DNA from 2 places in the Streptomyces sp. IBSBF 3136 genome. Region 1 is predicted to be linked to the other one. Evidence: riboswitches for the same ligand, from Rfam matches in the RefSeq annotation. Region 1 holds a riboswitch; the other holds the start of a gene.

Region 1 (14,562 bases):
CCCGCGCCCCAGGACGCCCTGCGCCTGCAGCCCACGGCGGTGTGAACGCCGCACGGCGCGCGAGGACGCGCGACGGGGCCCTGCCGGGCCTCCGCCGCGCGTCCTCGCGCGTCACGGCCTTTCCTAGGCGCTCAGCAGCCTCTTGCGGCGCAGCTGGGCGGCCAGCGCGGCGGCGAACTCCACCGGGTCGACCGGCAGGGTCACCGCCGCGTCGGCCCGGCTCCAGGTGGCCAGCCACGCGTCCTGGGGGCGGCCCATGAGCAGCAGCACCGGCGGGCAGTTGAACACCTCGTCCTTGATCTGCCGGCACACCCCCATGCCTCCCATCGGCACGGCCTCGCCGTCGAGCACGCAGACGTCGATGCCGCCCTTGGCGAGCTCGCGCAGTACGGCCTCGGGCGTCGCGCACTCGAGGAACTCGACCTGGGGGACATCGGGGGCGGGCCGGCGGCCGGAGGCCAGCCGCACCTGCTCCCTGGTGTTGGAGTCGTCGCTGTACACCAGCACCGTGGCGGTCGGCTGCATGCGTCCTCCGAGACGTCGGCGTCGTACGGGCAGGGCCGTTCGGGCCGGATGTTACTCCCCTGAACACCACGTCAACACCGGTTCGGCGGGCAGCAACACTCCGAACGGCACCCCCCGGAGTGAGGGCGGGATAAGCGACCGACATAATGTCGGTCGTGGCGACAGCAACGACAGTAGAAACCGGGCACGCGCACCCGTCGGTCAACCGGCCGAACCTCACCAGCGTCGGAACCATCATCTGGCTGAGTTCCGAGCTGATGTTCTTCGCGGCCCTCTTCGCGATGTACTTCACCCTCCGGTCGGTGACCGGACCGGCGTACTGGGCGGAGCAGGCGCACGCGCTCAATGTGCCCTTCTCCGCGACCAACACCACGATCCTGGTGCTCTCCTCGCTGACCTGTCAGCTCGGCGTCTTCGCCGCCGAGCGCGGGGACGTGAAGAAGCTCCGTGGCTGGTTCATCCTCACCTTCATCATGGGTGCCATCTTCATCGGCGGTCAGATCTACGAGTACACGGAGCTGGTGAAGAAGGACGGGATCTCCCTGTCCTCCGGCCCGTACGGCTCGGTGTTCTACCTGACCACCGGTTTCCACGGCCTGCACGTGACGGGCGGCCTCATCGCCTTCCTGCTGGTCCTCGGCCGCACCTACGCGGCGAAGAGGTTCACCCACGAGCAGGCGACGGCGGCCATCGTCGTGTCCTACTACTGGCACTTCGTCGATGTGGTCTGGATCGGCCTTTTCGCCACGATCTACCTGATCAAGTAGCCGGGACCGCTCCCGCACATCCAGAAGCATCGACGCAGAAGATCCTGACACCGGGGTAATCCGTGAAAAAGCTCTCCGCACGACGACGCCATCCGCTGGCGGCGGTCGTCGTCCTACTCCTCGCGCTGGCGGCCACTGGGGGGCTGTACGCCGCGTTCGCGCCCGCGAGCAAGGCCCAGGCCGATGAATCCTCCCAGTCCCTGACCATCAAGGAGGGCAAGAAGCTCTACGAGGTCGGTTGCGCCAGCTGCCACGGCACCGGTGGCCAGGGCTCGTCCGACGGCCCCAGCCTGGTCGGCGTGGGCGCCGCGGCGGTCGACTTCCAGGTCGGCACGGGCCGCATGCCCGCCGCCACCTCGCAGGGCCCGCAGGTCCCAAAGAAGAAGAACATCTACACCCAGGCCGAGATCGACAAGCTCGCGGCGTACATCGCCTCGCTGGGTGCCGGTCCCACGGTGCCGACGAAGGAGCAGTACGGCCCGGACGGCGCGGACATCGCCAAGGGCGGCGAGCTGTTCCGCACCAACTGCGCGCAGTGCCACAACTTCACCGGCAAGGGTGGTGCTCTCACCAAGGGCAAGTTCGCGCCGACGCTGGAAGGCGTCGACCCGAAGCACATCTACGAGGCCATGCAGACGGGCCCGCAGAACATGCCGTCCTTCCCCGACACCACGCTGACGGAGAAGAACAAGAAGGACATCATCGCGTACCTGCACGCGGTGGACAGCGACCAGACGACCAACCCCGGCGGCATGGAGCTGGGTGGCATCGGGCCGGTCAGTGAAGGTCTGTTCGCCTGGATCTTCGGTCTCGGCGCGCTGATCGTGGTCGCCGTCTGGGTCGCCGCTCGGACCGCAAAGGCCAAGAAGTCATGAGTAGCCAAGACATTCCAGAAGAGAACCTGCCCGCTGAGCAGGGCCACGCGCACGGCGCCGTGAGCGTCGCGGACGAGGAGAACCCGTTCGCGGACCCGGGGCTGCCGCCCCACGAGCCCCGGATCCAGGACATCGACGAGCGTGCCGCAAAGCGGTCCGAGCGCGTCGTCGCCCTGCTGTTCACGGTGTCGATGCTGGCCACGGTCGGCTTCATCGTCTCGTACGTGTCCATCCCGCACGACAAGTCGATCTTCGTCTTCCCGATCGGGCACGTCAGCGCGCTGAACTTCGCGCTCGGCCTGACCCTCGGTGTCGCGCTGTTCTGCATCGGCGCGGGCGCGGTCCACTGGGCCCGCACCCTGATGTCCGACGTGGAGGTCGCCGCCGAGCGTCACCCGATCGAGGCCCCGCCGGAGGTCCGCGCGCAGGTGCACGCCGACTTCCGCGAGGGCGCGAAGGAGTCGGCCCTCGGCCGCCGCAAGCTGATCCGCAACACGATGTTCGGCGCGCTCACCCTGGTGCCGCTCTCCGGCCTCATGCTGCTGCGCGACCTCGGTCCGCTGCCGGGCACCTCCCTGCGGCACACCCTGTGGGCCAAGGGCAAGCTGCTGGTCAACATGAACACGAACCAGCCGCTGCGTCCCGAGGACGTCGCCGTCGGTTCGCTGACCTTCGCCAAGCCCGAGGGACTGGAAGAGACCCAGGAGGACTTCCAGAACGAGATCGCCAAGGCCGCCCTGATGATCATCCGGATCCAGCCGGACAACATCAAGGACAAGCGCGAGCTGGCATGGTCGCACGAGGGCATCGTCGCGTTCTCGAAGATCTGCACCCACGTCGGCTGCCCGATCTCCCTGTACGAGCAGCAGACGCACCACGTGCTGTGCCCGTGCCACCAGTCCACCTTCGACCTCTCCGACGGTGCCCGAGTGATCTTCGGCCCCGCCGGTCACGCCCTGCCGCAGCTCCGCATCGGCGTGAACGACGAGGGTTACCTCCAGGCGCTCGGCGACTTCGAGGAGCCCGTCGGTCCTGCATTCTGGGAGCGCGGATGAGCACCAACGAGAACAACGAGCGACGCGGCAAGGCGCCGGCCGGCGAGCGGATCGCCGACTGGGCCGACGGCCGGCTGGGGATCTACTCCCTGGCGAAGTCGAACATGCGGAAGATCTTCCCCGACCACTGGTCGTTCATGCTGGGCGAAGTCTGCATGTACAGCTTCCTCATCATCATCCTGACCGGTGTCTATCTGACGCTGTTCTTCCACCCGTCGATGAACGAGGTGGAGTACCACGGCAGCTACGTCCCGCTCCAGGGACAGCTGATGTCCGAGGCGTTCAACTCGACCCTGCACATCTCCTTCGACGTGCGCGGTGGTCTGCTCATCCGGCAGATCCACCACTGGGCCGCGCTGATCTTCCTCGCCGGCATGTTCGTGCACATGATGCGCGTGTTCTTCACCGGCGCGTTCCGCAAGCCGCGTGAGATCAACTGGCTGTTCGGCTTCCTGCTGTTCGTCCTCGGCATGTTCACCGGCTTCACCGGTTACTCGCTGCCGGACGACCTGCTCTCCGGCACCGGTGTCCGCTTCACCGAGGGCGCCATCCTGTCGATGCCGATCGTCGGAACGTACATCTCGTTCTTCCTCTTCGGCGGTCAGTTCCCCGGTCACGACTTCGTCGCCCGGTTCTACTCGATCCACATCCTGCTGCTGCCGGGCATCATGCTCGGCCTGATGGTGGGCCACCTGATCCTGGTCTTCTACCACAAGCACACGCAGTTCGCGGGTCCCGGAAAGAGCGAGAAGAACGTCGTCGGCATGCCGCTGCTGCCGGTGTACATGGCCAAGGCGGGCGGCTTCTTCTTCCTGGTCTTCGGTGTGATCGCGGCGATCGCCGCGGTGACCCAGATCAACCCGATCTGGGCCATGGGCCCCTACCGGCCCGACCAGGTGTCCACCGGCGCCCAGCCCGACTGGTACATGGGCTTCGCCGAGGGTCTGGTCCGCTACATGCCGGGCTGGGAGATCAACTTCTGGGGTCACACGCTCGTCCTGGGCGTGTTCATCCCGCTGGTGCTCTTCGGTCTCGTCCTGGCGGTCATCGCGCTGTACCCGTTCCTGGAGTCCTGGGTCACCGGCGACAAGCGCGAGCACCACATCCTGGACCGTCCGCGCAACGCCCCGACCCGTACCGCGTTCGGTGCGGCCTGGGTGACCGTGTACATGGTCGGCCTGGTCGGTGGTGGCAACGACCTGTTCGCCACCCACTTCCACCTGTCGATCAACGACGTCACCTGGTTCGTCCGGATCTCCTTCTTCGCCGGACCGGTCCTCGCGTTCATCGCCACCAAGCGGATCTGCCTGGGTCTGCAGCGCCGCGACCGTGACAAGGTGCTGCACGGTCGCGAGACCGGCATCATCAAGCGGCTGCCGCACGGCGAGTTCATCGAGGTGCACGAGTCGCTCAGCCAGGAGGCGCTGCACACCCTCACGGCTCACCACCAGTACGAGCCGGCCCAGATCGGTGAGACGGTCGACGAGAACGGTGTCGAGCGCAAGGTGACGTCCGCCGAGAAGCTGCGCGCCAAGCTCAGCCACTCCTACTACGGAGGGGACAACCAGATCCCGAAGCCCACCGTCGAGGAGTACAAGGAGATCACGAGCGGCCACGGCCACCACTGATCCCGGCGTCGCCACGCCACGACGAAGGGCCCCGTCCGGCTTACGGACGGGGCCCTTCGCCCTGTCCGGGGCTGGATAGGGTGGCACCACACTCTTCTTTCACGACACCAGGAGCGTCAGATGAACGCTGTGACCCCCGCTGGAGGCGACACCGCGGCGGGCCGCTCCTGGCCCGTCCTGCTGAACGGCCTGCTGGACGGCCACGACCTCTGCGCCGACGACACCGCCTGGGCCATGGACCTGATCATGCGCGGGGAGGCGACGGACGCCCAGATCGCCGGGTTCATGGTGGCCCTGCGGGCCAAGGGCGAGACGGTGCAGGAGATCACCGGCCTCGTGCGGACCATGTACGAGCACGCCAACGTCATCGAGGTGCCCGGCCCGGCCGTCGACATCGTCGGGACCGGCGGTGACGGCGCCAAGACGGTGAACATCTCCACGATGTCGTCCATCGTCGTCGCCGGCACCGGAGCCCGGGTGGTCAAGCACGGCAACCGCGCCGCGTCCTCCGCCTCCGGCTCCTCCGACGTGCTGGAGAAGCTCGGGATCAATCTGCACCTCACCCCGAAGCGGGTCGCCGAGGTCGCCGACGAGGCCGGCATCACCATCTGCTTCGCGGTGAAGTTCCACCCGTCGCTGCGTCATGTCGCCGCGGCGCGCGGCCAGTTGGGCATCCGGACCACGTTCAACGTGCTCGGCCCGCTGACCAACCCGGCCAAGGTGCGCGCCCAGGCGGTCGGGGTCGCCGACCCGCGCATGGCGCCGATCGTGGCCGGGGTGCTCGCCGAGCGCGGCAACTCCTCCCTGGTGTTCCGGGGCGACGACGGCCTGGACGAGCTGACGACCACGTCCACCTCCCGGGTGTGGGTGGTCCGCGACGGCAAGGTCGCCGAGGAGCGCTTCGACCCCCGGGACGTCGGCATCGACCTCGTCCCCGTGGAAGCGCTGCGCGGCGCCGACGCGGCGTACAACGCCGAGGTCGCCCGGCGCCTGCTGGACGGCGAGCGGGGCCCCGTCCGGGACGCCGTGCTGCTGAACTCGGCGGCGGCCCTGGTCGCCCTCACGCCGGGCGACGCGCCTCTGGCGGACCAGCTGCGCGCCGGCATGGCGAAGGCCGCCGAGTCCCTCGACTCCGGCGCCGCCAAGCGGACGCTGGAGCGGTGGGTGGCCGCCAGCAACGCCTCCTAGGGCCTGTCCGGAGGCGACCGGTCGGCGTCCCGCGATCCGGACTCGGGTTGCGGGGCGCCGATCACTTCGCGTACGTTCCCGTACCAGGTCATGAGTGACAGTCATGAGGCCCCGGCCGACTGTCCGGCAACCCTCCGTCCGTGGCGGGGTGCCCCGGGTGAGGACCAGGTCGTGGGCAGCGAGGTCCGCGGCAAGCGCGGACCCCTCGAGAAACCAGGGGTCCTGGTCGTCGAGGAGCCTTCCGTGAGCAAGCGAATGCGATAGGGCCGCCGAGCCCCGCCTCCGCACACCCTTCTTCTTTCCTTCCGTACGCGCCGCGCCGTACGTCCTCACGGGAGCTCCCCATGTCTGTCCTCACCGCTGCCGCCGACCAGTCCGTTTGTGCCCCGCTGCCCGTTCTGGGACGGGATGTCACCGTCCCGCTCGTCACCGGTGGCGAGGTCACCTACGCCGCGCTCGACTACGCGGCCAGCGCCCCCGCCCTCCAGCGCGTCTGGGACGACGTGGCCGCCTACGCGCCGTACTACGGCAGCGTCCACCGCGGGGCCGGCTACCTCTCGCAGCTCTCCACCGACCTGTTCGAGAACGCCCGCCGCACGGTCGCCGAGTTCCTCGACTGCCGTCCGGCCGACCAGGTGGTCTTCACCCGGTCGACCACGGACTCGCTGAACCTGCTCGCCCGCGCCCTCCCGGCCGACTGCCAGGTCTTCGTCTTCGAGACCGAGCACCACGCCTCCCTGCTGCCCTGGCGGGACGCCCAGGTCACCTTCCTCGACGCCCCGCGCACCCCGCGGCAGGCCGTCAAGACCCTGGAGCGGGCGCTGGCCGACCGTGCGCCCCAGGGCCCGGCCCTGGTCTGCGTCACCGGCGCCTCCAACGTGACCGGCGAGCTGTGGCCGGTGCGCGAGCTGGCCGCCGCGGCCCACGCGCACGGAGCCCGGATCGTGCTGGACGCCGCCCAGCTCGCGCCGCACCACCCGGTGTCGGTACGGGAACTGGACGTGGACTGGGTCGCCTTCTCCGGCCACAAGCTGTACGCCCCGTTCGGCTCCGGCGTACTGGCGGGGCGCGCCGACTGGCTGGCCGCGGCCGCCCCCTACCTCGCGGGCGGCGGCGCCAGCCGCAAGGTCAGCCGGCGCGAGGACGGGGGAGTGGCCGTGGAGTGGCACGAGAGCGCCGCCCGGCACGAGGCCGGCTCGCCGAACGTCATCGGCGCCTACTCCATCGCCTCCGCCTGCAAGGCGCTCACCGAGGCCGGCTTCGACACCCTGGTCGCCCGCGAGCAGCACCTGATCGACACGGTCCGCGCGGGCCTGGCCGAGGTGCCGCAGGTCAGGATCCTCTCCCTCTTCGGCGACGACGCCCCGCGCGTCGGCGTGATCTCCTTCGTCGTCGAGGGCTGGAACAGCTCCCACTTCGCCGCCGCGCTCTCCGCCGAGTACGGCATCGGCGTCCGCGACGGCCTGTTCTGCGCCCACCCGCTGGTACGCACCCTGCTGGGCGCCGACCCGGGGACCCAGGGCGAGTGCGGCGCCCCCGAGGCCGCGCCGGGCGAGAAGTCCCTGAACGCCATCCGGGTCAGCTTCGGCGCGGGCACCCCGGACGAGCACGTCGAGCGTTTCGTGCGGGCGGTCCGCGAACTGGTCAGGGACGGCGCCAAGTGGCGGTACCGCACCGAGGACGGCCGCTGCGTCCCGGCCGTCTGACGGCTCCGGGCGAGCGGGGCAGGGGGGCGGCCGCGCCCGCCCCCCTGCCCCTGTCGGCGTGACGGGCTAGTTGTCCAGCCCGATCGCGAACGCGGCCTCCAGGTCGTGCTGTGAGTAGGTGCGGAACGCGACATGCGTGTCGGTGCCCTCGACGCCGGGGATCTTGCTGATCCGGCCGGGGATGACCTCGGCGAGGTCCTCGTGCTGCCCCACCCGGACCATGGCGATCAGGTCGTAGGTGCCCGTGACGGAGAAGACCTCGCTGACGCTGTCCAGCGAGGCGATCTGCTCCGCGATCTCGGGGATCCGGTCCACGCTGGTCTTGATCAGGACGATCGCGGTGATCACGACTGGTTCTCTCCCTCAGGTGCCGGAGCCGCTGCGGACTTCACTCTAGTCGCCCCTCCGTCCGCCACCACCGCCGCCGCGGAGCCCCTGCCCCGGCCCCGCTCCCGTCCGTAGCGCAGCCACGCGTAGCCGAAGCCGAGGCCGAAGCCGACCAGGTGGGCGAGATAGGCCACCCCGGGCCCCGAGCCGGAGCTGCCCGCCGCGAGCCACTGCAGCGCCGCCCAGAACGGCAGCACCACCCAGGCCGGGAAGCGCATCGGCAGGAAGAACAGGAAGGGGAGGAGACTGGTCACACGGGCGCGGGGGAAAAGGTAGAGGAACGCTCCGAGGACCGCCGAGATCGCCCCGGAGGCGCCCACCAGCGACTGCTCGGAGGCGGCGTTGGCGGCCGCGTAGCCCAGCAGGGCCAGATATCCGCAGCCGACGTAGAAGAGGGTGAACTCGACCCGGCCCATCCGTTCCTCGGTCATGATCCCGAAGACGAAGAGGAAGAGCATGTTGCCGAGCAGATGCACCCAGCTGCCGTGCACGAACAGTGCGGTGGCCGGGGTGAGCGCCTCCCGGACCGGGCGGTGGAACAGGTCGGCCGGCACCACGCCCCAGTGCCGGAAGTACGCCCGCTGCGCGGCGAGCAGGGCGTCCCCGGCGCCGTAGGCCACCGTCAGCCCCGAGGCCGGTCCGAGGACGAAGAGCAGGGAACACAGGACGATGAGGGTGTACGTGGTGGGTGCGGAGGCGCCCCGGACCGCCCTGAGTGTCCTGCCGGCCGCCGTGCCCCACGTGCTGATCATGACTACAGAGCATGACGTAACGGGACGCAGCCTGACAGACCGCCTCGCCGCCGTGGACGGACGGGCGGCGAGGACCCGGCAGGCCGTAGGGTTACGAGCCACACGCGTCGTGGAGCGGCGCGGACCGACCCGAGAAGGAAGCGAACAGGCACGATGACGGTTCCCCTGCCGACCGCCACGACGCGATGGCGCTGCACCCTCTGCGGCAATCTGACCCGCTTCGACGTCACCCGCTCGTCGAAGGTCGTCGAGTACGTCCACCTCGACCTCGCGGGCGAGCCGAACGTGGAGGAGCGCGAGGTGGTCAGTGAGACCATCGAGTCGGTCCGCTGCCGCTGGTGCAACGCGGTGGACCAGGTGGAACTCGTGGACAGGCCGGGCGCCGGCTCCTGAGCGGAGCGGGCCCCGTACAGGTATTGGGGTGTGACGGATGGTGGAGACCGCAGGCGGGGGGCCGGGCGACGGCACCGCTGAGGTGCTTGACCGTCCGCTGCCCGACGGTGTGCGCCGGCGGGTCGTGCAGATCGTCTCGGACGGCTTCGGCGGCCTGACGATGGCGGAACTGCCCGCCCAGCTCAGACAGTACGCCCGCTTCACCCCGACCCGGCGGGCGAAGTTCGCCGGGAACGCGATGGCGGCCGCGCTGGAGACCGAGGCGCTGTTCCGGCAGCGGATCGGGGAGAAGCTCAGAGAGGCGCAGCCGGAGCTCTCCGGCGCCCTCGACTCCGGCTCGCCGCCCCCGGCCGCGGATCCGCTCGACGTGGCGGCCGCGGCCTATGTTCTGCGCCCGGCGGGCTGGGTGAAGCTGGTCACCGCGGCCGGCGAGGAGGCCCAGCGCGCGGACGCCGAGCGGGCCGACGAGGAGAGCCGGGCCGAACTGGAGCGGATGCGCGCGGAACTGGACCGGTCCCGGGAGCAGACCCGGACCGAGACCGAACGGCTGCGCGCCGAACTGGAGTCGGCGAAGCGGGAGGCGGAGGCGCTGCACCGCAAGCTCCGGGCGGCCCTCAGTGACGTCAAGCGCGGCGAGGCGGCCCTGCGCAGGGTGCACGGCGAGATCGACGCCGTGCGCGCCGAGGGGGCCGCGCAGGTGTCGGTCGCGGAGAGCGAGAGCAGACGGCTCAAGGCACGCCTCGGCGAGGCCGAGGCGGCGCTGGAGGCCACCCGCCGGGCGGTCCGCGAGGGCCGCAGCGTCGAGGACATGCGGGTACGGCTGCTGCTGGACACCCTGCTGGACGCCGCCCAGGGCCTCAGGCGCGAACTCGCCCTGCCGCCGGTGTCGATGCGCCCGGCGGAGACCGTGGACGCGGTCGAGCCGGGGCGCATGACCCCGAAGGACATCGCGGCCCGGGCGCTCTCCGAGAACGACCCCGCCATCCTCGACCAGTTGCTCGCGCTGCCGCAGGCGCATCTGGTGGTCGACGGCTACAACGTCACCAAGACCGGCTATCCGCAGATGCCGCTGGAGAAGCAGCGGCTGCGCCTGCTCGGGCAGCTCTCCGCGCTCGCGGCGCAGACCGGGGCCGAGGTGACGTGTGTCTTCGACGGCGCCGAGCTGGCCGCGCCGGTGCTGCTCGCGCCGCCGCGCGGGGTGCGGGTGCTGTTCTCCAAGCCGGGGGTCACGGCCGACGAGCTGATCCGTCAGCTCGTGCGCGCGGAGCCGCCGGGCCGTCCGGTCATCGTCGCGTCGACCGATCGGGAGGTGGCCGACGGGGTCGCCCGGGCGGGTGCCCGTCCCGTCGCCTCTGCGGTACTTCTGAAGCGACTGTCCTGAACGTGCAACGCGCATATGCAATGCCCGAATTGACCGAACCGTCACGCAACGTAGTGTCAATCGGGCATCACCGCACGTGAGTTAAGTGCAAAGAATGCATTGCGTGACGGGTTTTTTGCCGCGAGGATTTGAAGTGATCACAGCGAGGTCACTAGGGTCTGGCCTCGAACCTCCGAACGGGTGATCACTCACAAGAAGGAGTTCGTCCTCAGTGGCGTCCCATCGTCGACCCAAGCAGCCGAGCCGCACGCGTGTCACCGTGCTGACCACCGCAGCCGCCGCTGCCGTCGCGCTCAGCGCGAACGCCGCCGACGCCGCGCCGGGCGAGAAGCTCGGCAAGGACGAGGTCAAGGCGAAGGTCGACAAGCTCTACGAGCAGGCGGAGCAGGCCACCGAGAAGTACAACGGGGCCAAGGAGAAGCAGCAGAAGCTGCAGAAGGAAATCTCCACGATCCAGGACAACGTCGCCCGCGGCCAGCAGGAGCTCAACAAGCTCCGCGACGGCCTGGGTTCCATGGCCACCGCCCAGTACCGCTCGGGCGGCATCGACCCCTCGGTGCAGCTGTTCCTGTCCTCCAACCCGGACGACTACCTCGACAAGGCCTCCACGCTCGACCAGTTGAGCAGCCAGCAGGTCGAGGCGCTGAAGAAGATCCAGGACAAACAGCGCGAACTCGCCCAGGAGCGCGCCGAGGCCACCGAGAAGCTCAAGGACCTGGCCGCCACCCGCACCGAGCTGGGCAACAAGAAGAAGGAAGTCCAGGGCAAGCTCGCCGAGGCGCAGAAGCTCCTGAACACCCTGACCGCCAAGGAGAAGGCGGCCCTCGACGCCGAGCAGGCCCGCGCCAACCGCTCCTCCACCGAGCGCGTGGACCTCAAGGACGCCCCGCCCGCCTCCGGACGCGCCTCGGCCGCCTTCGCGGCCGCCCAGAGCCAGATCGGCAAGCCGTACGTCTACGGCGCCACCGGCCCGTCCTCCTTCGACTGCTCGGGCCTGACCTCCTGGGCCTACGCCCAGGCCGGCGTCTCCATACCGCGCACCTCCGAGGCGCAGGCCAACGCCGGCACCCGGATCTACAACCAGTCCGACCTCAAGGTCGGCGACCTGGTCATCTTCTACGGCGACATGCACCACGTCGGCCTGTACGCGGGCAACGGCCAGGTGCTGCACGCGCCGCACACCGGTGCCGTGGTCCGCTACGAGGCGATGGGCAACATGCCGTTCCAGTTCGGCGTCCGCATCTGAGCCCCGCGACACCGGCCAGGAAGCGCCCGAACGGGCGAATCCGGTGAACCGGAACTGACTCCACGCCCCGCCGTTGACCTGCGTCACCGGCGGGGCGTCAGTGTGTGTTGACGCCGCGGTCTTTGGCCGGGGGCCGTCCGCACGGCTACTGTCTGGCGCGTTTCCCCGGCGCTGGGGCCTCCCCGTCCCCGGCGCCGGGGAACGGTCCTCCGTCCGCCAGCAGAAGGACTGCCATGGGGTCCCATCGCCGTCTTCCACCGTCCGGGTTCAACCGCGGCGCGGGCGCCGCCCTGTGCGCGCTGTCGGCCGCGGCCGCCGCACTCGGCGCCGTACCGGCCGACGCAGCGCCGCACGACGGCACCCGTGCCGAGGTGGACCGCCTCTACGAGGAGGCCGAGCGGGCGACCCAGGCCTACGACAAGGCGGACGAACGGGCCGACACCCTGCGCCGGGAGGTCAGGGACGCCCAGGACCACATCGCCCGCCAGCAGCAGCGCGTCAACTCCCTGCGCGAGCGGCTGGGTTCGCTGGCAGGCGCCCAGTACCGCTCGGGCGGCATCGATCCGACCGTCGCCCTGCTCTTCTCCGACGACCCCGGCGACTACCTCGACAAGGCGGCCACCCTCGACCGCATCGGTGCCCAGCAGGCCGGGCAGCTGCACGAGTTGCGGTCCGCGCTGCGCGAACTGGCCCAGGAGCGGGCCGAGGCGGAGGACAAGCTGTCCGCCCTGGAGCAGAGCCGCAAGGCGGTCGCCACGCACAAGCGGACCGTGGAGCGCAAGCTCGCCAGGGCCCGCCGGCTGCTGGAGTCCCTGCCCGCCGCCGACCGCGCCGCCTACGGCCGGGCCTCCCGCGCCGGCCGCGGCGACCTGCCCGGCCTGGCCGACCTGACCGGCTCCGCAGCGCCCGACGCCCGTGCGGCGGCCGCCCTGGCCGCCGCCCGTTCCGCCCTGGGCCGCCCCTACGTGTGGGGCGCGACCGGCCCCTCCGGCTTCGACTGCTCGGGCCTGATGCAGTGGTCGTACGCGCACGCGGGCATCCACCTGCCGCGCACCTCGCAGGAGCAGCGGCTGGCCGGCCGGCGGGTCCCGCTGTCCCAGGCGCGGCCGGGCGACCTGGTGGTCTACCGCTCCGACGCCAGCCACGTGGCCATGTACGTCGGCAACGGGCAGGTGATCCACGCGCCCTACCCGGGTGCGCCGGTGCGCTACGACCCGGTCGGGATGATGCCGGTCTCCTCCGTGACCCGCCCCTGACGTCCGGCCCGGCGCCGTACGATCGAGAAATGGCTCACGGCGGACGGGCGGGGCGCGCGCGGCGGGTGTGGCGCGCCGCGGCGGCGGGGCTCTGCCTGCTGCTCGTACCGCCCCTGTCCGGCTGCGGCGGGCGGACGGCGGCGGACTCGGCGCGGGCCGAGGTGCAGCGGGTGCTCGACCGGCGGTCGGCGGCCCTGCTCGGGCACGACGAGAAGGCGTACGGCACCACGGGCACCCGGACCGGCTACGTCCGGCTGCGCGCGCTGCCGCTGGCCTCCTGGAGCTACCGGGTGACGGCCGTGCACCGCGCGGGCACGGGCTCCACCGCCGACGCGGAGCTGCGCTACCGGATCGCCGGCTACGACCGGTCCTCGGTCAGCGTCCCCCGCACCCTCGCGCTCAGCCGCACCGCCGACGGCGGGTGGTACGTCACCGCCGACAAGCCGGCGGGCGGCGCCGGGCAGCAGCTGTGGGACCAGGGCGCGGTGTCCGCCGTGAAGGGCGCCCACAGCCTGGTCCTCGGGACCGGCCGGAGCACCGCCGACCTGCGCGAGTACGCCCGGCTCGCGGACCGCGCCGTGCCGGCCGTCTCCCAGGAGTGGGGCACCCGCTGGACGCGCCGGGTCGTCGTCCTCGTCCCGGGCTCGCTGTCGGGCATGGCGGCCCTGCTGGGCTCGCCCGCCTCCAACTACCGGGGCATCGCCGCCGTCACCACCGGCGAGGCGGGCGGCTCGGGCCGGGCGCCCGCCGACCGGGTGGTGGTGAACCCGGAGGCGTACGCCATGCTCGGCCGCGTCGGCAAGCAGGTCGTTTTCACCCACGAGACGACCCATGTGGCCACCCGCGCGGACACCGGCGCCGCCACCCCGCTGTGGCTCTCCGAGGGCTACGCCGACTGGATCGGCTACCTCGGCACCGGCCGCACGCCCGCCGAGGCCGCACCGGAACTCGCCCGCGCGGTCCAGGACGGGCACGTGCCGCCGGCCCTCCCGGCCGACAAGGACTTCGGCTTCAGCAGCGAGCCGACCCACCTCGCCCAGGCCTACGAGGGCGGCTGGCTGGCCTGCCGGATGATCGCCGACGACTGGGGGCAGGCGAAGCTCGGCGCCTTCTACCGGGCCGTCGGCGCCCACCCGCGGCGGGCGGGCGCGGTCGAGGACGCGCTGCGGAAGGTGCTCGGCACCACGCCCGGCGCGTTCACCGCCGAGTGGCGCGCGTACGTGCGCGGCCAGCTGTCCTGACCGGCCGGCCACCGGTCAGCGGCACCGGCGCCCAGGACACCCAGGACACCCGGGTCCGGCTGGGTCCGCTGGGTCCCCAGCGTCTTCAGACGGGCCGGCCGAGCACCGCGAGGGCCTCGCGCAGCCACTCCCGTTCGGCCGTGCCGGTGGCCCGGGCGACCC
Region 2 (14,562 bases), on a different contig from region 1:
GGAGGCGTCCAGGTCGAAGTCCGTGCCGGTGGTGGTGCGGACGTCCCAGCCGAGGCCCACGGTGACGGCGGTCAGGCCCGGAGCCTCCTTGGTGAGCGAGACGTTGCCACCCTTGGACAGGCTTACAGCCATGTTGGGAGTCCCTTCCCTTGTATCCGTGTATCTGTGCCGATGAAGCTACCGTCACCCGGGAGAACGTCGAGGGGGGTCCCGGTGGTTCCGGATCGCTTTACCTTTTTTACCCGGATGGTCCTGGTGGCGAAAACCGGATGACGTGGGAGGGGCGCGGCCGGGAACATGGGACACATGTCCGGTCCCTACCTCATCCGCGGCTCCGTCTCGCTCCCCGAGGCCGAGCTGGCGTGGCGTTTCTCGAGGTCGTCCGGTCCGGGCGGCCAGCACGTGAACACCAGTGACTCGCAGGTGGAGCTGCGCTTCGACCTGGCCGCCACCGAATCCCTGCCCCCGGTCTGGAAGGAGCGGGCGCTGGAGCGGCTGGCCGGGCGGCTGGTCGACGGGGTCGTGGTGGTGCGGTCCTCCGAGCACCGCTCCCAGTGGCGCAACCGGGAGACCGCCGCCGTACGCCTGGCGGCCCTCCTCGCCGAGGCGACCGCGCCGCCGCCCAAGCCCCGCCGCCCGACCCGCGTCCCGCGGGGCATCAACGAACGCCGTCTGCGCCAGAAGAAGGAGCGTTCGCAGACCAAGCGCGGCCGCTCGGGCCGCGACTGGGGCTGACGCCTCGCGCTCGGGGCTGACGGTTCCGCACGAAATTCCGGCCGCGCGTATTCCGAAAGCGTTTTCCGCGGCCGCGCCGTCCCGATGCGGCCGCGCTGTTCATCAAGTCTCCGCTGTTCCTGGCGCGACCGCGGAATTCCGCGGTCGCGCGTTCAACCCAACTGCCGGTAACGCCCCCGGAAATACAGCAGTGGCCCGCCCTCCGTGCTCGGCACCCGCGCGGTCAGCACCCGCCCGATGACGAGCGTGTGGTCGCCGGCCGTCACCCGCTGCTCGGTGCGGCACTCCAGGGTGGCCAGCGCACCGTCCATCAGCGGCGCGCCGGTGGCCTCGCCGCGGACGTAGGGGAGGTCCTGGAAGAGCAGGCGGTCGCTGATCCGGCCCTTCATCGCGAAGCGGCCGGCGATGTGGCGCTGGCTCTCCGAAAGGACGGAGACGGCCCACAGCGGCTGTTCGTCCAGCAGGTCGTCCATGCGGGCCCCGGTACGCAGGCTGACCAGCACCAGCGGCGGGTCCAGCGAGACGGACAGGAAGGCGGTGGCGGTCATGCCGACGTCCTCGACGCCCGGCGCCGTCGGGTCGTCCGGGTCCAGCGGCGGCTCCTGCGCGGTCACCAGGACCACGCCCGCGCCCAGCCGGGACATCGCGGCCCGGAACTCGTCGTTGCTCACCCCCTCAGCATGCCCGGAAGCAGAGGTGGCGGTGGGTGAGGGAGTCTTCAGCACACCGGAAACGCTAATCTCCGCCCCGTGCGCGCCGCATCGGCCCTCCGCCCGAGCTTGGTCCTAGGTCCGGGGGACCACGCCGGGGCGGCCGTGCGGAGCATGATGTGAAGGCGACGGGAAAGCCTCTGCCAGGTAAACACACGGGGAAAACGCGGAAACTCCACCCAATTGTTCACGTTCGCCTGTGACTTGAGTCACAAGGGGCAGGAATTGTTGACCCTGTGTACCGAGTGCGGAGCGCGCTGTGATTCAGTGGCGGGGAAGCCGCAGGAGCACGACTGGAAGCACACCTGACAGAAGCGCCGACGACAACCCTTGATTCGCTGCGAGGTCTCGGGGGGAGGGCGAGCATGGAGACCGAGTCGGAGCCGTATGTCCGCCTTGCGTCCCTGCGACAGCTGCACCAGGTCATGGCCGACATGAACACGGCACGCAGCCTGGCGGACACACTGCAGTCGGTCGCCGACGGCGTCGTGGGCGCCCTCGGCTACGAGATGGCGGCCGTCAACCTGGTGCGCCAGGACGGCGATCTCGTGGTCGCCGCCTTCTCCGGCAACTCCGCGGCGGAGTCCCTGATCACCGGCCGGGTCGGCTCCCGCGACTCCTGGGACCGGCGGCTGAACATGGGCGAGCAGTGGGGCGACCTCGTCTTCATACCGCACACCGAGGGCTGGGTGCTGGACGACGACGACGTCCCGCAGTGGTACACCGACGGGCCCGCCCCCCGCTTCGAGGACGAGTGGCACCCCTCGGACCGGCTCTTCGCCCCGATGTACACGCCCGGTGTGCAGGGCGGCTCCTCCGGCGAGCTGCTCGGGGTCATATCCGTCGACCGCCCGCGCAACGGCCGCCGCCCCGGCGCCTGGGGCCGCGAGGCCCTGCAGATGTACGCCTTCCAGGCCGCCATCGCCATCAGCAACGCGCGTCTACGTGCCAATATGCAGCGCGCCCTGGTCCGCCTGGAGCGGGACCAGCAGGCCCTGCGGGCCAGCGAGGAGAGCTTCCGGCAGGCGTTCGAGTACGCCCCCTCCGGCATGGCCATCGCCGAGATGGGCGGCGACCAGCACGGCCGGATCCTGCGCACCAACGACGCCCTGTGCCGCCTGCTGGGCCGCCCCGCCTCCGCGATGCGCCGCTACTCCTTCTCCGACCTCGTCCACCCCGAGGACATCGGCACCCTGCTGCGCACCTCGGCCGAGGGCGGCCGCGCGGAGCTGCGCCTCGGCCGCCGTGACGGCAGCTACGTCTGGGTCAGCCTGCGCAACTCCGTCGTCGCCGACGCCGCCGACGGCCCCCGCTTCCTGCTCACGCACGTCGAGGACATCGAGGAGCGCAAGCGCCGCGAGCTGCAGCTCGCCCACCGCGCCTCCCACGACTCCCTCACCGGCCTGCCGAACTCCGCCGAGCTGCGCTCGCGCCTCTCGGCCCGCCTGTGCCGCCGGCAGGCCCAGCCGGGCGTCCTGGAGTCCCTGGACGCGGCCTACGGCGGCCACCCCGCCTTCGACGCCCCCACCGGGCACGGCTTCGACTTCACGCAGGGCGGCGAGGCGTTCGAGGGCTTCGACCACCACGTCCACACCATCGCCCCCGAGGACGGCCGTGACGACGGGACCAAGGGGCTCGCGGTCCTCTTCTGCGATCTGGACGGCTTCAAGTCGATCAACGACAGGTTCGGGCACAACGCGGGCGACGCCGTCCTGATCGAGGTCGCCCGCAGGCTCAGCGGGGGTGTGCGCGACGGGGACACCGTCGCCCGGCTCGGCGGCGACGAGTTCGTGATCCTCGCCGACGGACTCGGCAAGGCCGACGCCCAGGACCTCGCCGTGCGCCTGCGCAACGAGATCATCCAGCCCATCCGCGCCGAGGGCCGGGCCGTCCGGGTGGGCGCCAGCTTCGGTATCGGCTGGGCGCACTGCGGCATGACGGCGGACGAAGTGCTGAAGTCCGCTGACGAGCGGATGTACGTAGAGAAACGATCTCGTCCCAAACAGCACCGGCGTGCGGGTTGATCCCCAGGTCAGTGAGCTGATGCGAGGTGACTCACCCGTTTGGGGCAGCCGGAGCGGGTAGGCTCGCCATTCCACACGCGTATCGCATCCGCCCGCACCTGTTGAGGAGTACCAAGGGATGACGCCCGGCGACAACGGCGCGAGCACGCCCGAGGACGAGGACCCGTTCGGCTACCTGTACGCCGACGGACAGGCCAGAGGAGCCCAGCCGCCGTCCGGTGGCTACGGTGGCTACGGCTACCCGAACTCGGTCAGCAGAGTGCGTGCGGTCGGCGAGCGCACCTACGGCGGCGCGCCGCAGACGGCCCCGTACGGCCAGCAGCAGACCGTCCCCCAGCAGGGCGCCTACGGCCAGCCGAACGCCCACTACCAGGCGCCCGAGACGCTGCCCGGCGGTGCTCCGACGGGCCGGCAGCCGGGTCCGTCCGGCGGTGGCGGCGGCCGGCGCGGTCCCAACACCAAGGGCCTGCTGACCGGTGCGATCGCGGTGGTCGCCGTGGTCGTCATCGGTATCGGCGTCGCGATGCTCAACGACAACTCGGACGACAAGTCGGGCAGCCAGGCGGGGGCCTCCCCGACCCAGTCGCAGAGCAGCGAGCCGAGCGCGTCGAGCAGCACCTCGGCGGCGCCGGGCGAGCTGCCGAAGACGGACGCCAACGCGCTCCAGCTCACCGGCGGCGCGGTCAAGGACTCGAAGTTCCAGGGCGCGGAGGCCGCGGGCGGCACCTACGTGGGCGGTCTGAACACGGTCGGCTCCTCGGTGACCTGGACGGTCGACGACATCCCCGAGGACGGCCCGTACACCCTCTTCGTGAACTACAGCGCCACCGGCGGCGACCCCCAGTCGATGACGGTCACCGTCAACGGCAAGGAGTTCGGCACCAAGCTGGGGATGAAGAACTACCGGCACGCGGCCGACGGGGACTTCGCCAAGGGCTGGACCACCTCCTACGTGTGGCCGACCCTGAAGAAGGGCTCCAACACCATCGCCGTCTCCTGCCAGGCCGGGGACAAGTGCAACGTCCTGCTCGACCAGATGTGGCTCAAGAAGGGCCAGGTCCAGCGGGACGGCTAGGGCCTGCTGCGAAAGTGGCCTCGTCGCCCGGAGGGCGGCCGTGCCGGGCGTCGCACGGCAGAGGACCACTTTCGCAACAGGCCCCAGGGCCCGGAGGACAGGCCCCCCGGCCCTAGGCCGCGCTGACCACTCCGGTCACCGCGACCCGGGCGCTCAGGTCCTCGTAGGCGGCGGCGTCGAACTCGCCCGCGGCCGGTGCCCGTACGGTCGCCGCCGACAGGGCGACCGCGCGGGCCAGCCGCTCCGGCCAGGAGAGCCGCTCCACGAGGCCCGACAGCAGTCCCGCGACCGCCGAATCGCCGGCGCCGGTCGGGTTGCCGTGGACGCGGGCGGGCGGGGTGGCGCGCCAGCGGCCCTCGGGGGTCGCGGCGAGCAGGCCCTGCGGGCCGAGGGAGGCCACGACCGCGTGGGCGCCCCGGCGCCGGGCGTCCTGGGTCGCGCGTGACGGCTCGTGGGAACCGGTCAGCTCGGCCAGTTCCTCGGCGTTCGGCTTGATGATGTCGGGGCGGGCGGCGACCCCGCGCCGCAGCGGCTCCCCGCTGGTGTCCAGCAGCACCGGGACGCCGACGGCACGGGCGGTGCGGACCAGGCCCGCGTAGGCGCCCACCGGGACGCCCGGCGGCAGGCTGCCGGACAGGGCGACCGCCGAGGCGGTGGGCAGGAGTGCGTCGTAGCGCTCGAGGAAGGCCACCCACTCGGCCGGCTCGATCTGCGGGCCGGGCTCGTTCAGCTGGGTCGTGTCGCCGGTCAGTTCGTCCACCACGGCGATGGTGCGGCGGGTGGGCCCCGCGCACGGCACCAGCGCGTCGGTCACCCCAGGCACGCCCGCGAGCCGTTCGCGCAGCACCTGTCCGGTTGCGCCGCCCGCGAAGCCGGCGACCGTCACCTCGTGGCCGAGCGCGGCCAGCACCCGGGCCACGTTCACGCCCTTGCCGCCCGGCCGTTCGGTGACGTCCGAGACGCGGTGCGAGGCGTGCGGCCGCAGGGCCCGCACGCGATAGGTGATGTCGAGTGCGGTGTTCAGTGTGACCGTGAGGATCACCCGGGCCGACCTCCCCTCGAAGTGGCGTCGCCATCGGTCGCCGGGGCCCTGATCATGCCAAAGAGACGGCGGCCGGCCCAGTGCGCGGGTCGGCCGCCGTCCTCGGACGCCCGGACGGATCAGGGCAGTTGGGGCGCGACCACCCATTCTCCCTGCCGCATCACGCCCTTGAGGTCGAAGTCCGCGTCCAGCAGCACCAGGTCGGCGTCCTTGCCCGGCTCCAGGGAGCCGACACGGTCGGACAGGCCGAGCAGACGGGCGGGGTTGGCGCAGAGGGCGGCGACCACGTCCTGGACCGGCAGCCCGTCGACGGTCACCGCCCGCTTGAACGCCCGGTCCAGGGTGAGCGTGGAGCCCGCGATCGAACCGCCCTCGACCAGCCGCGCCACACCGTCGCTGACCTCGACCTCCAGCGGGCCGAGCAGGTAGCGGCCGTCGCCGCGGCCGGCCGCGTCCATCGCGTCGGTGATGAACGCGACCCGGGAGGCGCCCGCGTGATGGAACGCCAGCTCCAGCGCCGCCGGGTGCAGGTGCACGCCGTCGTTGATGAGCTCGACCGTGACCCGCTCGTCCTCCAGCAGCGCGGCGATCGGGCCGGGGGAGCGGTGGCCGAGGGTCGGCATGGCGTTGAAGAGGTGGGTGGCGACCGTGGCGCCCGCGTCGATCGCCGCGACCGTCTGCTCGTAGGTGGCGTCGGTGTGCCCGATCGCGGCGATCACGCCGTGCTCGGCGAGCAGCCGTACGGAGTCGACACCGCCCGGGAGTTCGGTGGCGAGGGTGACCATCCGGGCCTTGCCGCGGCCCGCGTCGATCAGCTTGCGCACCTCGGCGGGGTCCGGGTCGCGCAGCAGCTCCTCGGAGTGCGCGCCCTTGCGGCACGGGGAGATGAACGGTCCCTCGAAGTGGATGCCGGCGATGTCGCCCTGCTCGGCCAGCTCGCTCAGCAGCCCGGCCTGGGTGACCAGCAGGTCCATCTCGTCGGTGACCGTGGAGGCGACCAGGGTGGTGGTGCCGTGCAGCCGGTGGGCGCGGACGGCCTTCAGCACGTCGTCCACGGTGCCGGAGAAGGAGGCGCCGCCGCCGCCGTGGTTGTGGATGTCGACGAAGCCCGGGACCAGCCAGTGGCCGCCGACGTCGAGGACCTCGGCGTCCTCGGGGGCCGCACCCGCGGCCGTCGTGCCGCCGGTGTCCGCCGCCGTGGCCTGCGTGATCTTCGTGCCCTCCACGACCACGCGCCCGTCGTCCACCACGCCGGTGGGCAGCACCACCCGAGCACCTGCGAGAACCAAGCTGGGAGCCATCAGGCGGTTACCTCCGAGGGGTCGGTCGTGGGGTCGGTGGAGTCGAGGAGATCCCGGGCGAGCAGTCCCGCGCCCAGGCAGCCGGCGGTGTCACCGAGGGCGGCGGGGACGATGGACGGCAGTTTCTGGAAGGTGACCCGCTGCCGGACGGCGTCCCGCAGCGGTTGGAACAACACTTCCCCCGCCTCGGCCAGGCCGCCACCGATGATCAGCGTGCGCGGGTCCAGCAGGGTGAGCGCGGTGACCAGGCCGTCGGCGAGCGCGTCCACCGCGCCCCGCCAGATCCGGACGGCGTTCGGGTCACCGGACATGACGGCCTTCGCGCAGTCGGCGGCGTCCGCGTCCGGGTCCCCGCAGGACGCGGCCCACGCCTCGCTGACGGCGGACGCGGAGGCGTAGCGCTCCAGGCAGCCGTGCTGCCCGCAGGGGCAGGCGGTGCCGCCGGGCCGTACGACGACGTGCCCGATCTCGCCGGCGAACCCGTGCGCGCCCGACTCCACCCGGCCGTCCACGCCGATGGCGCCGGCGATCCCGGTGCCGAGGGCGACGAACAGGAAGCGGTCGGCGCCCTTGCCGGCGCCGATGCGGCCCTCGGCGAGTCCACCGGTGCGTACGTCGTGGCCGAGCGCGACGGGGATGCCGAGCCGGTCGGTGAGCCGGGCGCGCAGGGGGACGTCCCGCCAGCCGAGGTTGGCCGCGTAGACGGCGGTGCCGTGCTCCTCGTCGACGATGCCGGGCACCGCGATGCCGGCCGCGGCGGCCGGCTCGCCGTAGCGCTCCCGGCCGTACGCGTGCAGCTCGGCGGCGAAGGCGAGGATCGTCTCGACCACGGCGCCGGGGCCGCGCTCGCGGCCGGTGGCCCGGCGGGCGCGGTGCAGCAGCGCGCCGTCGTCGCCGACGAGGGCCGCCTTCATCCCGGTACCGCCCACGTCCAGGGCGATGACATGTCTCACGGGAGACAGTGTGGCCCGCGGACCCATGAGAGGTCTAGTCCACTCACGTGGTGTAGACCTTATGTGTCCACATGTTGAACGGTCAGACAGCAGGGTTGGGGCTTTGACGGTGCGTCGGCGTACGGCAGGAACGATCGCGGTGGTGTCCGCACTGGGCATGACGGCGGTCCTCGGCGGCTGCGGGAGCACGGGCTCCTCCGACGTGACGCTCAGACTCGTCGCCGCCGACTACGGCGACTCGGCGGCCAACAGCTCGAAGAAGTACTGGGACAAGCTGGCCGCCGCCTACGAGTCCCGGCACCCCGGCGTCAAGGTCGAGGTCAGCGTCTACTCCTGGAACGACGTCGACCGCAAGGTCAAGGCCATGGTCGACGCCGGGCACGCCCCCGACCTGGCCCAGATCGGCGCCTACGCCGACTACGCGGCCGCGGGCAAGCTGTACCAGGTCTCCGACCTGCTCTCCATACGCACCCAGGCCGACTTCCTCTCCCAGCTCGCCGACGCGGGCCAGTGGAAGCACGTGCAGTACGGCATCCCCTTCGCGGCCTCCACCCGGGTGCTCTTCTACAACAAGACCCTCTTCGCGCGGGCGGGCATCACCCCGCCCACCACCTGGGCCGAGCTGGCGTCCGACGCCAAGGCGCTGCGGGACAAGGGCGTGACGTACCCCTACGCGCTGCCGCTTGGCCCGGAGGAGGCCCAGGCCGAGACCATGCAGTGGCTGCTGAGCGGCGGCTACACCGACAACGGCGGCAACGGTTACACCGACGACATCGGCACCTACACCATCGACTCCGCGCAGAACGTCCAGACCTTCACCTGGCTCAAGGACGAGCTGGTCGACAAGGGCCTGACCGGCCCGGTCGCGCCCGGCAGGCTCAACCGCGCGGACGCCTTCAACGCCTTCGCCGACGGCCGCGTCGGCATGCTCAACGGGCATCCCGCGCTGATCCAGCAGGCCGCCAGGAAGGGCGTGCGCTTCGGCATGGTCCCGATGCCGGGCCGCGACGGCACGGCCAAGGCGTCGATGGGTGTCGCCGACTGGATGATGGGCTTCAAGCAGAACGGGCACGCCGCAGAGATCGGCGACTTCCTCGACTACGTCTACGAGCGGAAGAACGTCCTCGACTTCTCCCGCGCCTACGGACTGCTCCCGGTCACCGACTCGGCGTCCACCGCGATGTCCCAGTCCGACGTGGCCGCGGACAAGAGCCTGCGCCCCTTCCTCGACCAGCTCCCCACCTCCCAGCTGTACCCCGTCGGCAAGACCTCCTGGGCCGCCGTCAGCGCGGCCGTCAAGAAGGACATCGGCCAGGCGGTCGCGCCCGGCGGCAGCCCCGCCGGGGTCCTGACCCGCCTGCAGTCGGCGGCGACGGCGGCCGACAGCAGCGACGCGAGCTGAGCCGGCTGTCGGTGCCCGGCGCTACGGTGGCCCCCATGGAACTGGGCAGCCGCGAGAAGGCCATCCTCGCGCTGGAGCGCCGGGGCTTCACCGGCCCCGGCGCCAAGGAACGGGCGATACGCGAGGAACTGGGCCTGGCGCCGGTGCGCTACTACCAGCTCCTCAACGCGCTGCTGGACGACGAGCGCGCGCTGGCGCTCGACCCCGTGACCGTGAACCGGCTGCGCCGGGTGCGCGAGGCACGACGGTCCGAGCGCTGACCTTCCCCGGACCAGGCGTGACCTCGGCCCCCGCTGGATAGTGTCGCTGTATGGACCTTCTGCCGACCCCGGCGACCCAGGCCGGACGGGACGGGCTCGCCGCGCTGCTCTCCAGAGCGCACACCGCGGTGATCGGCCTCGACTTCGACGGCACGCTCGCCCCCATCGTGGCCGACCCCGAACAGGCCCGCGCCCACCCGGACGCCGTGCCCGCGCTCGCCGCGCTCGCCCCGCGGGTCGCCTCCGTCGCCGTGGTGACCGGCAGACCGGCCGCCGTCGCGGTGCGGCACGGCGGCTTCGCGGACGTGCCCGGCCTTGAACACCTCGTCGTCCTCGGCCACTACGGCGCCGAGCGCTGGCAGGCCTCGACCGGCGAGCTGACCGCCCCGCCGGCGCACCCCGGCGTGGCCGCCGTCCGCGCCGAGCTGCCGGGCCTGCTGGAGCGGGTCGGCGCCGGGCAGGGCATCTGGATCGAGGAGAAGGGGCGCGCGGTCGCCGTGCACACCCGCCGTGCCGACGACCCCCAGGCCGCCTTCGAGGCCCTGCGCGTCCCCCTCACCGACCTCGCCACCCGGCACGGCCTGATCGTGGAGCCCGGCCGGCTGGTCCTGGAACTGCGCCCGCCCGGCATGGACAAGGGCGTGGCCCTGCTCGACCACGTCCGCGCCACCGGCGCGGGAGCCGTCCTCTACGCCGGTGACGACCTCGGCGACCTCCCCGCCTTCGCGGCGGTCGAGAAACTCCGCTCCGACGGCGTACCCGGCGTGCTGGTGTGCAGCGGCAGCGCGGAGGTCACCGAACTGGCCGAGCGGGCGGACCTCGTCGTGGACGGGCCCGAAGGCGTCGTGGGACTGCTGCGCGGGCTGGCGGCCCGGCTCGGCTGACTCAGCCGTCCAGGGCCGCCAGCTGATCCAGGAACCAGCGGGTGGGCGGCAGCGCGGTGGCCGCGGCCGCGAGCCGCTTGGAGCGCTCCGCCCGCTCGCCCGCCGGCAGGGTCAGCGCCTCGTGCAGGGCGCGCGCCGTCCCCCCGATGTCGTACGGGTTCACCACGATCGCGCTCTCGCCCAGCTCCTCGTACGCCCCGGCCTCGCGGGACAGCACCAGGGCACAGCCCTCGTCGGAGACGACCGGCACCTCCTTGGCGACCAGGTTCATGCCGTCCCGGATGGGGTTGACCAGGGCGACGTCGGCCAGCCGGTACGCGGCCAGGGAGCGCGCGAAGTCGTCCTTCACGTGCAGCACCACCGGGGTCCAGCCGGGCGTGCCGAACGTCGCGTTGATCTCCTCCGCGACCCGCTGAACCTCGGCGGTGTAGGCCCGGTAGACGGCGAGGTCCTGCCGGGACGGGTAGGCGAACGCCACGTGCACCACCCGTTCGCGCCACTCGGGGTGGTCCTCCAGCAGCTCCCGGTACGCCAGCAGGCCGCGCACGATGTTCTTGGACAGCTCGGTGCGGTCCACCCGGACGATCGTCCGGCGCCCCTCGCCGATCTCCGCGCGCAACGCGGCCATCCGTTCGCCCACGTCCGCGCGGTGCGCCCGCTCGCGCAGGAAGTCCGCGTCCGCCCCGAGACCGTGCACCCCGATCCGGGTCCCGGCCGGGACGCCGGACTCGAGGACCGTCCGGCAGCAGTCGGTGAACGCGTCCGCCCATCGCCGGGTCAGGAACGCCGCCCGGTCCGCGCCGAGGATGCCCTCCAGCAGCTCGGTCGCGATGTCGTCGGGCAGCAGCCGGAAGTAGTCCGGCGGGGCCCACGGGGTGTGCGAGAAATGTCCGATGCGCAGGTCGGGGCGGAGCTCGCGGAGCATCCGGGGGGCGAGGGCCAGGTGGTAGTCCTGGATCAGCACCGCGGCGCCCGGTGCCGCCTCCTCGGCCAGCGCCCGCGCGAACGCCTCGTTGTACGCCCGGTACGACGCCCACTGCCGTCGGAAACCGGCGTCGAAGACCGGCTCCAGCGGGGTCTGGTACAGCATGTGGTGTACGAACCACAGCACCGAGTTGGCGATGCCGTTGTAGGCGTCGGCGAACACGGCGGCGTCGATGTCGAGCATCCGCACCCGTTGCCCGCCGGTGTCCTCCACCGGCAGCAGTCCGCCGTCCGCCCGCCGCACCGCCTCCCGGTCGCCGTCGCCCAGCGCGGCGCACACCCACACCGCACTGGCCTCGGAGCCGATGGCCGACAGGCCCGAGACCAGGCCGCCACCGCCCCGTTTGGCGTGCAGTGAGCCGCCCGCGCCGTCGGGGCGCACCTCGTACGAAACCGGTCCGCGATTGGACGCGACCAGCACCTCAGCACCGTGCCTGGAAGCCATAAGCCTCAACCTAGCCCGGCCCGGAAACGCTCAAACGTACGTACCGCCCCGTCGGTTGCGGCGGGGTCCGGATACAGCCGTCCGGCCACCACGCGTTCACGCCACCCGGCGGTGCGTGTACTCCGCGATCTCCGCCATCGGCGGCCGCTCCTCGGTGTCCACCGAGTAGGTGCGCGGCTCGAACCCGTCCGCGCCCCGCTCGAACTGGGTCAGGGACGGGCGGACCAGGTGCCCGCGGGCCAGCCGCAGCTGCGCCGTGCGGTAGATCGCGGCGGCCATCCTGCCCAGCGCCTGACCGTCCTGGTGGCGGTGCTTGCGCACGCCCACGTCGACCTGGGCCAGTGCGTCCAGGCCCACCAGGTGCAGCGCGTCCACCAGCATGCCCAGCTCCACGCCGTACCCGACCGGGAACGGCAACCGCTCCAGCAGCGAGCGGCGGGCCGCGTACTCGCCGCCCAGCGGCTGCACGAAGCCGGCCAGCTGCGGCCAGTGCATGTTCAGCAGCGGGCGGGCCATCAGCTCGGTGACCCGGCCGCCCTGCCCCGCCGTCCGGCCGCCGCCGGGCCCCTCGGGACCGGTGAGCAGCGGACGGTCGTACATGGCCTTGACCAGGTCGACGTCCGGGTCGGTGAGCAGCGGGCCGACGATCCCGGACACGAAGTCGGAGGAGAACTCCCGCAGGTCGGCGTCGACGAAGCAGACGATGTCGCCGCCGGTCACCAGCAGGGAACGCCACAGCACCTCGCCCTTGCCGGGGACGGCGGGGATGCGCGGCAGTATGTCGTCGCGGTGGACGACCCGCGCGCCCGCGGCGGCGGCCACCTCGGAGGTGCGGTCGGTGGACCCGGAGTCGACGACGACGATCTCGTCGACCAGCGGGAGGCGCTCCACGAGGTCGCGGCGGATCACCGCGACGATGTCGCCGACCGTCTCCTCCTCGTCCAGTGCGGGCAGCACGACGGAGACCGTCTGGCCCGTGCGCTGCTTGGCGGCCAGGATCCTGTGCGGCGAGCGGTCGGTCACGGACCAGGAGCGCGTGCTCAGCCAACGCTCGACTTCTTCCAGCACGTCGGTGGCTCCTCACTGTTGTCTCGCGGTTCGGACGACTATCTCAACTGTCCTGGCCTTCGGTTACAGTCTTGAACAACGCCGATGACCATCGCATGTCGGGGATCACCGGCGCCGACAACCACATACAGCTCATCCAGAGGGGCAGAGGGAAACGGCCCGATGAAGCCCCGGCAACCCTCCAGTCGGTACTCGTAGACCAGACCTGATCTGACCGTCTCCGCGAGGCTCCCGGCTAGGGAAGGTGCCAAATCCGTCTCACGGCGAAGTGCGTCGTGAGGAAGATGAGGAGAAAGGGCCTCGCCTCCATGGCTGCGCAGACAGTTGCAAGCACCAGCAATCCCGCCGTCGATCTCGGTCCCGCCGCCGCCCTGAGCTGTCGCGAGTGCGGCCACCGGGTACCCCTCGGGCCGGTGTTCGCCTGCGAGGAGTGTTTCGGTCCGCTGGAGATCGCCTACGACTTCTCCGCGTACGACACCGAGGAACTGCGCCGGCGCATCGAGTCCGGCCCCGCGAACATCTGGCGCTACGCGCCCCTGCTGCCCGTCCCCGCCGACGTGGCCGACAAGCCCAACATCAACCCGGGCTGGACCAAGCTCGTCAAGGCCGACAACCTGGCGCGCGAGCTGGGCGTCACCGGCGGTCTGTACGTGAAGGACGACTCCGGCAACCCGACCCACTCCTTCAAGGACCGGGTCGTCGCCCAGGCGCTGGAGGCCGCGCGCGCCTTCGGCTTCAGCACCCTCTCCTGCTCCTCCACCGGCAACCTGGCCGGCGCCGTCGGCGCCGCCGCCGCGCGGGCCGGCTTCCGCTCCTGCGTGTTCATCCCGCACGACCTGGAGCAGGGCAAGGTCGTCATGGCCGCGGTGTACGGCGGCGAGCTCGTCGGCATCGAGGGCAACTACGACGACGTGAACCGTTTCTGCTCCGAGCTGATCGGCGACCCGGCCGGCGAGGGCTGGGGTTTCGTGAACGTCAACCTGCGCCCGTACTACGCGGAGGGCTCCAAGACCCTCGCGTACGAGATCTGCGAGCAGCTCGGCTGGCGGCTCCCGGACCAGATCGTCGTCCCGATCGCCTCCGGCTCCCAGCTCACGAAGATCGACAAGGGGCTGCAGGAGCTGATCAAGCTGGGTCTGGTGGAGGACCGGCCGTACAAGATCTTCGGTGCCCAGGCCGAGGGCTGCTCGCCGGTGTCGACCGCCTACAAGGCGGGTCACGACGTCGTGCGGCCGCAGAAGCCGAACACCATCGCCAAGTCCCTGGCCATCGGCAACCCGGCCGACGGGCCGTACGTCCTGGACATCGCGCGCCGCACCGGCGGTGCGGTGGAGGACGTGACGGACGAGGAGGTCGTGGACGCCATCAAGCTGCTGGCCCGCACCGAGGGCATCTTCGCGGAGACGGCGGGCGGCGTGACCGTCGGGGTCGCCCGCAAGCTGCTCAAGGAGGGGGTCCTGGACCCGGCGAAGACCACCGTCGTGCTCAACACCGGCGACGGCCTCAAGACCCTCGACGCGGTGGCCGGCACCGGCCTGACCGCCACCATCCGCCCGACCCTGGACTCCTTCCGAGAGGCTGGCCTCGCATGAGCGTGACCGTTCGCATCCCCACCATCCTGCGCACCTACACGGGTGGCCGGGCCGAGGTCGCCGCCGAGGGCGCGACCCTCGCCGAGG

The links. A riboswitch is a leader RNA that binds a small molecule or an ion and turns the genes downstream of it on or off. The one in region 1 is predicted to bind S-adenosylmethionine.
Region 2: it holds a riboswitch for S-adenosylmethionine, as region 1 does, so the genes downstream of both, thrC (threonine synthase) here and V7E45_RS28015 (aminotransferase class V-fold PLP-dependent enzyme) in region 1, are expected to answer to the same signal.

What each region holds. Positions count from the first base shown of each region.
Region 1 covers NZ_JAJSZC010000159.1:1,488-16,049, reverse strand. The annotation lists gene V7E45_RS28050 (L,D-transpeptidase) at 1-45, shown strand, start outside; gene V7E45_RS28045 (hypothetical protein) at 124-525, opposite strand; gene ctaE (aa3-type cytochrome oxidase subunit III) at 672-1,292, shown strand; gene qcrC (cytochrome bc1 complex diheme cytochrome c subunit) at 1,355-2,167, shown strand; gene qcrA (cytochrome bc1 complex Rieske iron-sulfur subunit) at 2,164-3,222, shown strand; gene qcrB (cytochrome bc1 complex cytochrome b subunit) at 3,219-4,850, shown strand; gene trpD (anthranilate phosphoribosyltransferase) at 4,971-6,038, shown strand; SAM riboswitch class IV at 6,125-6,241, shown strand; gene V7E45_RS28015 (aminotransferase class V-fold PLP-dependent enzyme) at 6,383-7,744, shown strand; gene V7E45_RS28010 (Lrp/AsnC family transcriptional regulator) at 7,811-8,092, opposite strand; gene V7E45_RS28005 (rhomboid family intramembrane serine protease) at 8,089-8,883, opposite strand; gene V7E45_RS28000 (hypothetical protein) at 9,037-9,276, shown strand; gene V7E45_RS27995 (NYN domain-containing protein) at 9,314-10,657, shown strand; gene V7E45_RS27990 (C40 family peptidase) at 10,869-11,903, shown strand; gene V7E45_RS27985 (C40 family peptidase) at 12,137-13,159, shown strand; gene V7E45_RS27980 (hypothetical protein) at 13,189-14,400, shown strand; gene V7E45_RS27975 (PadR family transcriptional regulator) at 14,486-14,562, opposite strand, start outside.
Region 2 covers NZ_JAJSZC010000135.1:3,015-17,576, forward strand. The annotation lists gene V7E45_RS25695 (TerD family protein) at 1-132, opposite strand, end outside; gene arfB (alternative ribosome rescue aminoacyl-tRNA hydrolase ArfB) at 298-735, shown strand; gene V7E45_RS25705 (flavin reductase family protein) at 888-1,460, opposite strand; gene cdgB (diguanylate cyclase CdgB) at 1,811-3,469, shown strand; gene V7E45_RS25715 (carbohydrate-binding protein) at 3,588-4,544, shown strand; gene V7E45_RS25720 (1-phosphofructokinase family hexose kinase) at 4,657-5,586, opposite strand; gene nagA (N-acetylglucosamine-6-phosphate deacetylase) at 5,706-6,887, opposite strand; gene V7E45_RS25730 (ROK family protein) at 6,887-7,867, opposite strand; gene V7E45_RS25735 (extracellular solute-binding protein) at 7,950-9,242, shown strand; gene V7E45_RS25740 (DUF3263 domain-containing protein) at 9,278-9,502, shown strand; gene otsB (trehalose-phosphatase) at 9,553-10,386, shown strand; gene V7E45_RS25750 (alpha,alpha-trehalose-phosphate synthase (UDP-forming)) at 10,388-11,815, opposite strand; gene V7E45_RS25755 (glucosyl-3-phosphoglycerate synthase) at 11,912-12,883, opposite strand; SAM riboswitch class I at 13,013-13,174, shown strand; gene thrC (threonine synthase) at 13,192-14,475, shown strand; gene V7E45_RS25765 (MoaD/ThiS family protein) at 14,472-14,562, shown strand, end outside.